Linked DNA regions of Acidicapsa ligni. The protein of the gene in region 1 interacts with the protein of each later gene in a pairwise test. Links are inferred from orthologs where the notes say so. Each region holds a gene or a part of one and is shown in the gene's direction. Other genes may lie near its edges.

Region 1 (3,300 bases):
ATACCTCGACAGGCGAAATCGTCGAGACTGCCAAGCGCACCGGAGCACAGGTCGCGGGCCCGATTCCGCTCCCGACGGTCAAGAACAAGTATTGCGTGCTGCGTTCGCCGCACGTCGACAAGAAGTCTCGCGAAGCTTTTGAGATCCGGACGCACAAGCGCCTGATCGATATTCTCGAACCCACCCAGCAGACCGTGGACGCGCTGATGAAGCTCGATCTGCCAGCCGGTGTGGATGTTGAGATCAAGGCCTTCGAGAAGTAAGAATTGCCATCCAGGCACATCCGCTTTGCGGGTAGGCCGAGGATGAAAGATGAATCCGGCGCTTAATAGGCGCTACTCACTCCGGCAGTGCCGGGTCTGGGCCATCATAGGTAAGGCCAGCCTCGCATGATGAGGAAAGGAAAATATGTCAGTCACTGGAATTTTAGGTAAAAAAATCGGCATGACACAGGTCTTCGATGAGAAGGGCGATGTGCACCCGATTACCGTTCTGCAGGCTGGTCCCTGCGTGATTACGCAGCTCAAGACCGCCGCACGCGATGGCTATGAGGCCGCGCAGATTGGCTTTGTTGAGTTCGTCAAGGCAAACCGCGTCACCAAGCCGTTGGCTGGTCACTTCGCCAAGGCAGATGCGCCACCGGTTCGCGAGATTCGCGAAGTTGGTTTGCTGGCTGTGGGCGAGGGTGAGGAAGTTGCCAAGGCGGGAGACCGCGTGTTGGTTGATATTTTCTCGGACGACAAGTTTGTGGATGTGATTGGTACTTCCAAGGGCCGTGGTTTTGCGGGCGTTGTTCGCCGTCACGGTTTCGGCGGCGGTCCCAAGTCGCACGGGCACATGTTCCAGGTGCAGGGCTCCATCGGTGCATCGAGCTTCCCGTCGCGTGTGTTTCCTGGGCAGCGTATGCCGGGTCACTTCGGCGTGGATCAGGTCACGGTGCGCAACCTGCGCATTCGCGGCATCGATGTCGAAGAGAACCTGATCATGGTTGAGGGTGCTGTACCGGGTCCTCGTGATGGATATGTGTTGATTTCGAAGGCCAAGGCTCCGCCGCGCGAGCGTCGTGGTTTCGCTGGAGCCGGCACTGTCGATCCGTTGAAGGCTTCCAAGAAGGCAATGGGAAGCAAGAAGAAGTAAGACTAGCCGTCCAGGCAAGTCGAGAAGTTTGAAACGAGATTTGACCCGGCAGCCAAAGTATTGCTGGGGAAAGAAGAAGACGATGGCAAACGTGGATGTAGTCAATCTGAACGGGGACAAAGTGGGCACCGTGGAGCTGGCCGACGAGGTATTCGCGGCCGACCAGGTGAACGAAGCTCTCCTGTGGGAAGCGGTCAAGCACTATCGCGCAGCGATACGTCAGGGCACCGCGGCCACCAAGAATCGCAAGCTGGTTGCAGGTTCGGGCAAGAAGCTTTGGAAGCAGAAGGGAACTGGCCGTGCACGTGTCGGTTCTGTGCGTTCACCTCTCTGGCGCCATGGCGGTACGGTTCACGGACCTCAGCCACGCAGCTATGATTACGCGTTCCCGCGCAAGAAGCTGCTGGGTGCTCTGCGCTCGGCTCTGGCTTCAAAGCTGGCGGACGGCAAGCTGACGATCGTTGATTCCCTGGAGATCAAGGAAGCAAAGACCAAGCTTTACCGTTCGGCCCTCGATAAGCTCGGTGCAAACCGCACCACGCTGATCGTCGAGAGCGGCAAGACGCTGACGGAGGCTCTGTTCCTGGGCGTTCGCAACCTGGATCGTGTTGAGCTGATGCTGAACAACGAAGTGCATCCCTATGATCTGCTGCGCTACGAGCGGGCGATCTTCTCGAAGGATGCTATTGAGCTGCTGGGCGAGTCGCTGAAGAAGACTGTTTCGAAGCGCAAGCTGGCTGCTGCACAGAAGGAGGTCGCATAATGCCGACACTCTACGAAGTTATTCGCCGCCCTCTCATTACTGAGAAGGGTCTGCAAGTGAAAGAGACTGAGGGGACGCTGGTATTCGACGTCGCTCCTGAGGCCAGCAAGACGGAAGTGAAGCAGGCGGTTGAGGCTCTCTTCAAGGTGAAGGTAGCTGCAGTTCGCACTGCGAACGTGCTCGGCAAGGAACGTCGCCGCGGCAAGTTCTCCGGATACAAGCCGGACTGGAAGAAGGCGTATGTTCGTCTGAAGTCTGGCGAAAAGATGCCGGAGTACGTGAACAACTACTAGCTTCCAGTTGCTGGGTGTTCAGAAAGAATTATCGGGGATGAGTTCGAGGCCCCGGAGAAACGTAAGCCTTGGGAACGGGATCTGAAAAGATCGCGGGCCTGGAAGGCCAGGGAAACAGACGATGGCAATCAAAACATACAGACCGATTACGCCGACGCTTCGCTTCAAGACTACGCTGGTGAACGATGACATCACCACGAATGTGCCGCACAAGGCGCTGGTCGTTACGCGGCCTCGCACTGGTGGACGGCGCAATCAGGGCGACCTGACGATGCGTCATCACGGTGGCGGACACAAGCGTCAGCTACGTTTGATCGACTTCAAGCGAGACAAGTACGGCATCCCTGGAACCGTTGCGACGATCGAATATGATCCCAACCGTTCTTCGCGGATTGCGCTGATTCATTACCTGGATGGCGAGAAGCGTTACATCATTCAGCCAGTTGGTTTGAAGGTTGGACAGAAGATCATGAGCGGCCCAGAGGCTGACATTCTGATCGGCAATGCGTTGCCGCTGAAGAATATCCCTTCGGGTACGGTGGTTCACAACATCGAGCTTCGTCCCGGCAAGGGCGCGCAGATGGCTCGTTCGGCAGGCGCGCAGGCGCAGCTGGTAGCGAAGGAAGGCGATTACGCTCTTCTGAAGCTGCCCTCCGGCGAGACCCGCAAGGTTCTGGTGGAGTGCATGGCGACGATTGGCCAGGTTGGCAATACGGACCATGAGAATGTTTCGATCGGCAAGGCCGGACGTAACCGCTGGAAGGGCATTCGCCCCAGCAACCGTGGTGTATCGATGAACCCTGTGGATCACCCGCATGGTGGTGGTGAGGGCAAGACCTCGGGCGGCCGTCATCCGGTCACTCCGTGGGGCCAGCCGACACGTGGCTACAAGACGCGTAACAACAAGCGGACCGACGCATTCATCGTCAGCCGCCGGCAGAAATAAGGCTAAGGGAGCTACGATTTATGGCACGTTCGACGAAAAAAGGTCCCTTTGTGGACGAGCATTTGATCAAGAAGGTGGAAGTTCTGAATGCCGCCAACGACAAAAAGGTCATCAAGACCTGGTCGCGCCGCTCTACGATCTTCCCCGAATTCATCGGTCAC
Region 2 (3,265 bases), 420 kb from region 1 along the record:
TTTCAGGGCTGCCTGCGGGCCTCCCGGTGGACTTTGACTTCATCAACCACGAGCTTTGGCGGCGTCAGCAGGGCTTTGGCCGCGGCGGCCGGATGAAGATCGAGACGGACAAAATTCACGTCCTTTCCGGTGTGCGCCACGGCAAAACCATCGGTTCGCCTATCGCCATCCAGATCGCCAATCATGATTGGAAGAACTGGGAAGAGAAGCTGCCGGTTGAGGCAGGCGACCTGACAAAGCACCAGGTTGTAGCCTCGCCACGTCCCGGGCATGCGGACCTTCCGGGCGCGCTCAAGTACAACTTCAAAGACGCGCGCTATGTTCTGGAGCGGGCTTCGGCGCGTGAGTCCACTTCGCGCGTGGCTGCTGGCGGCTTTGCCAAGCTTTTGCTGCGCTATTTGGGAATAGAGGTGGCCAGCCACGTAATTCGCGTAGGCCGTGTCGAACTTCAGCGCCCTGCGACCTGGGACGAAATTGTCGCGGTCACCCGGAAGCCTGAAATTCTGCTGAGCTGCGTCGATCCAGAGACCGAAGAACGCATGAAGGAAGAAGTCGCGGAGACCTCGCGTACCGGCGACACCATCGGCGGTATTTTCGAGGTTGTCGTGCATGGTTTGCCTCCAGGCGTGGGCACATACGCTAACTGGGATGAGCGCCTCGACGGCCTGCTTGCCTGGGCCGTGATGAGCCTGCAAGCGGTAAAGGCGGTCGAGATTGGCCGCGGAGTTACGGCGGCGGAGTCCTTTGGCTCACAGGTACATGATGCGATTCATTATGGGCCTGTGGACGCGGAGAAACAGACACGTTTCACCCGTCATCAAAACAATGCCGGTGGGATCGAGGGTGGTATTTCGAACGGAGAAGACGTGGTCGTTCGCGGCTATCTCAAGCCGATCTCGACGCTGCGCAGACCGCTTGAATCGGTACGTTTCGACACGCGTGAGGCAACCAGCGCCAGCTACGAACGAAGTGATATCTGCGTCGTTCCAGCGGCGGGCGTGGCTGCGGAGGCGATGGTCGCTTACATCGTTGCTCAACAGGTGTTGGAGAAGTTCGGCGGCGATTCTGCCGAGGAGTTGAAACGCAATTACGATGGCTATCTGGACCAGATTCGTCATTTCTAGTATTCGTCATTTCCAGTGCGGATACGCCGGTTCTGATATCGATTGAGTTAGGAAATTTCAGGCGACCCAATGATTTTGCCAATTGTGAAATATCCGGAGCCAGTGCTACAGCAACCTGGCGAGCCGGTTACAGAGTTTGACGACGAACTGCGGAAATTTGTAGCCGACATGTTCGAGACAATGTACGCGGCGCAGGGCATCGGCTTGGCTGCGCCGCAGGTTGGCGTGTCCAAGCGTATTACGGTCATCGACCTGAGCAATGCCAAGGATCCCGAGAAGAAGATGGTCCTTGTCAATCCGGAGATTATCCAGCGCAGTGGCAGACTCTATGAAGAAGAAGGCTGCTTGAGCTTCCCCGAGATTCGCGAGAAAGTTGTGCGAGCGGCCAAGGTGCGCATCCGGGCTCAGGATGAGTTTGGGGAGTGGTTTGAGGCCGAGGGTGAGGAGTTGCTCTCGCGTTGTATGCAGCACGAGATCGACCACCTGGATGGCACGCTGTTTATCTTCCGAATCAGCAGTTTGAAACGCGACCTGGCGTTGCGCAAGATCCGCAAGATGCAGCGGGCCGGGGAATGGTAGCCCGTGGTTGAGGGTGAGTTGAAGCGGCTAAGGCTGGTGTTCTGCGGAACGCCTCAGTTTGCCGTGCCTACCTTGCATGCTCTGATTGGTGCTGGACATGAGATTACCCTGGTCGTCACACAGCCGGATCGCGCTGTAGGCCGTAAGCAGGAACTGACTGCTCCGCCGGTGAAGCAGGCTGCTTTGGTCACCGGGCTGGCTGTTACCCAGCCTGAAAAGATCAAAAATAATCTTGAATTTCGTGCGCAGTTGGAGTTGATTGCTCCCGATGCGATTGTGGTTGTTGCTTACGGCCGCATCATTCCGGCGTGGATGCTGGCATTGCCAAGGCTAGGCTGCATCAATCTGCATGGATCGCTGCTGCCCAAATATCGTGGGGCCGCACCGATTCAGTGGGCGGTCGCGATGGGCGAAACAGTCACTGGCAACACCACGATGCTGCTTGAAGAGGGCCTCGATACCGGGCCGATTTTGCTGCAACAGCAAACCCCGATACGTTCGGATCAGACTGCCGTGGACCTCTTTGAAGAGCTTGCCGCAACAGGCGCTCCGCTGGTTGTGGAGACCCTGTCTGGGCTTGCAGATGGCAGCGTGCATCCACGACCGCAGGATCATTCGCAGGCCACACTGGCGCGGATTCTTGAGCGCGATGACGGGCGTATGGATTTTGCCACCCATACTGCGACGGAGCTGTGGAATCGCTGGCGCGGCTTTCAGCCCTGGCCCGGCGCGTTCTCTACTCTGGATGGAAAAAAGCTGATCGCGCATACAGTAAAACCTGGTGTTTTCGCACGCTCCGGACAGCCGGGAGAACTCAATATTCAAAACGATACGCTGCAGGTTTGCTGTGCTGACGGAAGCTGGCTGGAATTGATTGAGCTGCAACTCGAAGGCAAGAAGCGGATGACCGCCGCCGAATTTTTGCGTGGGAACTCTATTGCAAGCAGCGCGAGATTGGGCGGATGATGACAGCTAAATCGTCCTCAGACCCTGCTCTCAAACTCACCATAAAGCCGAAGTCCGTTGCAATTTCTCCTGCAAGGCGTGAGGCATTTGCGATTTTGCTTGAGTTGGAGCGCGGCCACTCGTATGCAGACGATCTGCTGCGCGGGCAGCGAGTGACCGCGCTTTCGCAGCAGGATCGTAATCTCTGCACAACGCTGGTGCTCGGGGTACTGCGGTGGCAGATTCGGCTTGATTCTGCGATTCATCCGCTGCTGGCGCGGCCCAACGCGCGACTCGATCCGGAGATTCGCATTGCGCTTCGGCTTGGCGGTTTTCAGCTACTCTTTCTCGATCGCATTCCGGCTCATGCTGCGATTGGCGAGAGCGTCGGGCTGGCCAAGGCTGCCGGGCACAAATTTGCATCGGGAATGGTGAATGCGATTTTGCGCAAGTTGACGGTCGTCGCAAAACCGTCGGTGGATGTGCCCGAACATCTTTCGCCTGTCGAACTCGCCGAGGCCTCGGGGCATCCGGTGTGGCTGGTGGAGCGATGGGTGAGCTTTTATGGCTCTGAGACTGCGCGTGCCATCTGCCTGCACGGGCAACAGCAGCCGATT

Evidence for each region.
Region 2: the proteins of rplD (region 1) and def interact in binary tests that used the Escherichia coli proteins (3 or more experiments, as listed by UniProt). The link is inferred for Acidicapsa ligni from one-to-one orthologs.

The regions. Positions count from the first base shown.
Region 1 is NZ_JAGSYG010000002.1:318-3,617, forward strand. What follows is about bases 77-3,059. They hold rplD (50S ribosomal protein L4), read left to right. Parts: upstream 77-1,219; coding sequence 1,220-1,900; downstream 1,901-3,059. Other genes in these bases: rpsJ (30S ribosomal protein S10), read left to right, coding at 77-263; rplC (50S ribosomal protein L3), read left to right, coding at 409-1,137; OHL19_RS06410 (50S ribosomal protein L23), read left to right, coding at 1,900-2,193; rplB (50S ribosomal protein L2), read left to right, coding at 2,315-3,059. Also shown: more of rpsJ, read left to right, coding at 1-76; more of rplB, read left to right, coding at 3,060-3,139; rpsS (30S ribosomal protein S19), read left to right, coding at 3,160-3,300.
Region 2 is NZ_JAGSYG010000002.1:416,224-419,488, forward strand. The notes cover bases 1-2,948. They hold def (peptide deformylase), read left to right. Parts: upstream 1-1,193; coding sequence 1,194-1,703; downstream 1,704-2,948. Other genes in these bases: aroC (chorismate synthase), read left to right, coding at 1-1,124; fmt (methionyl-tRNA formyltransferase), read left to right, coding at 1,722-2,669; rsmB (16S rRNA (cytosine(967)-C(5))-methyltransferase RsmB), read left to right, coding at 2,666-2,948. Also shown: more of rsmB, read left to right, coding at 2,949-3,265. UniProt on the Escherichia coli protein: Removes the formyl group from the N-terminal Met of newly synthesized proteins. Requires at least a dipeptide for an efficient rate of reaction. N-terminal L-methionine is a prerequisite for activity but the enzyme has broad specificity at other positions.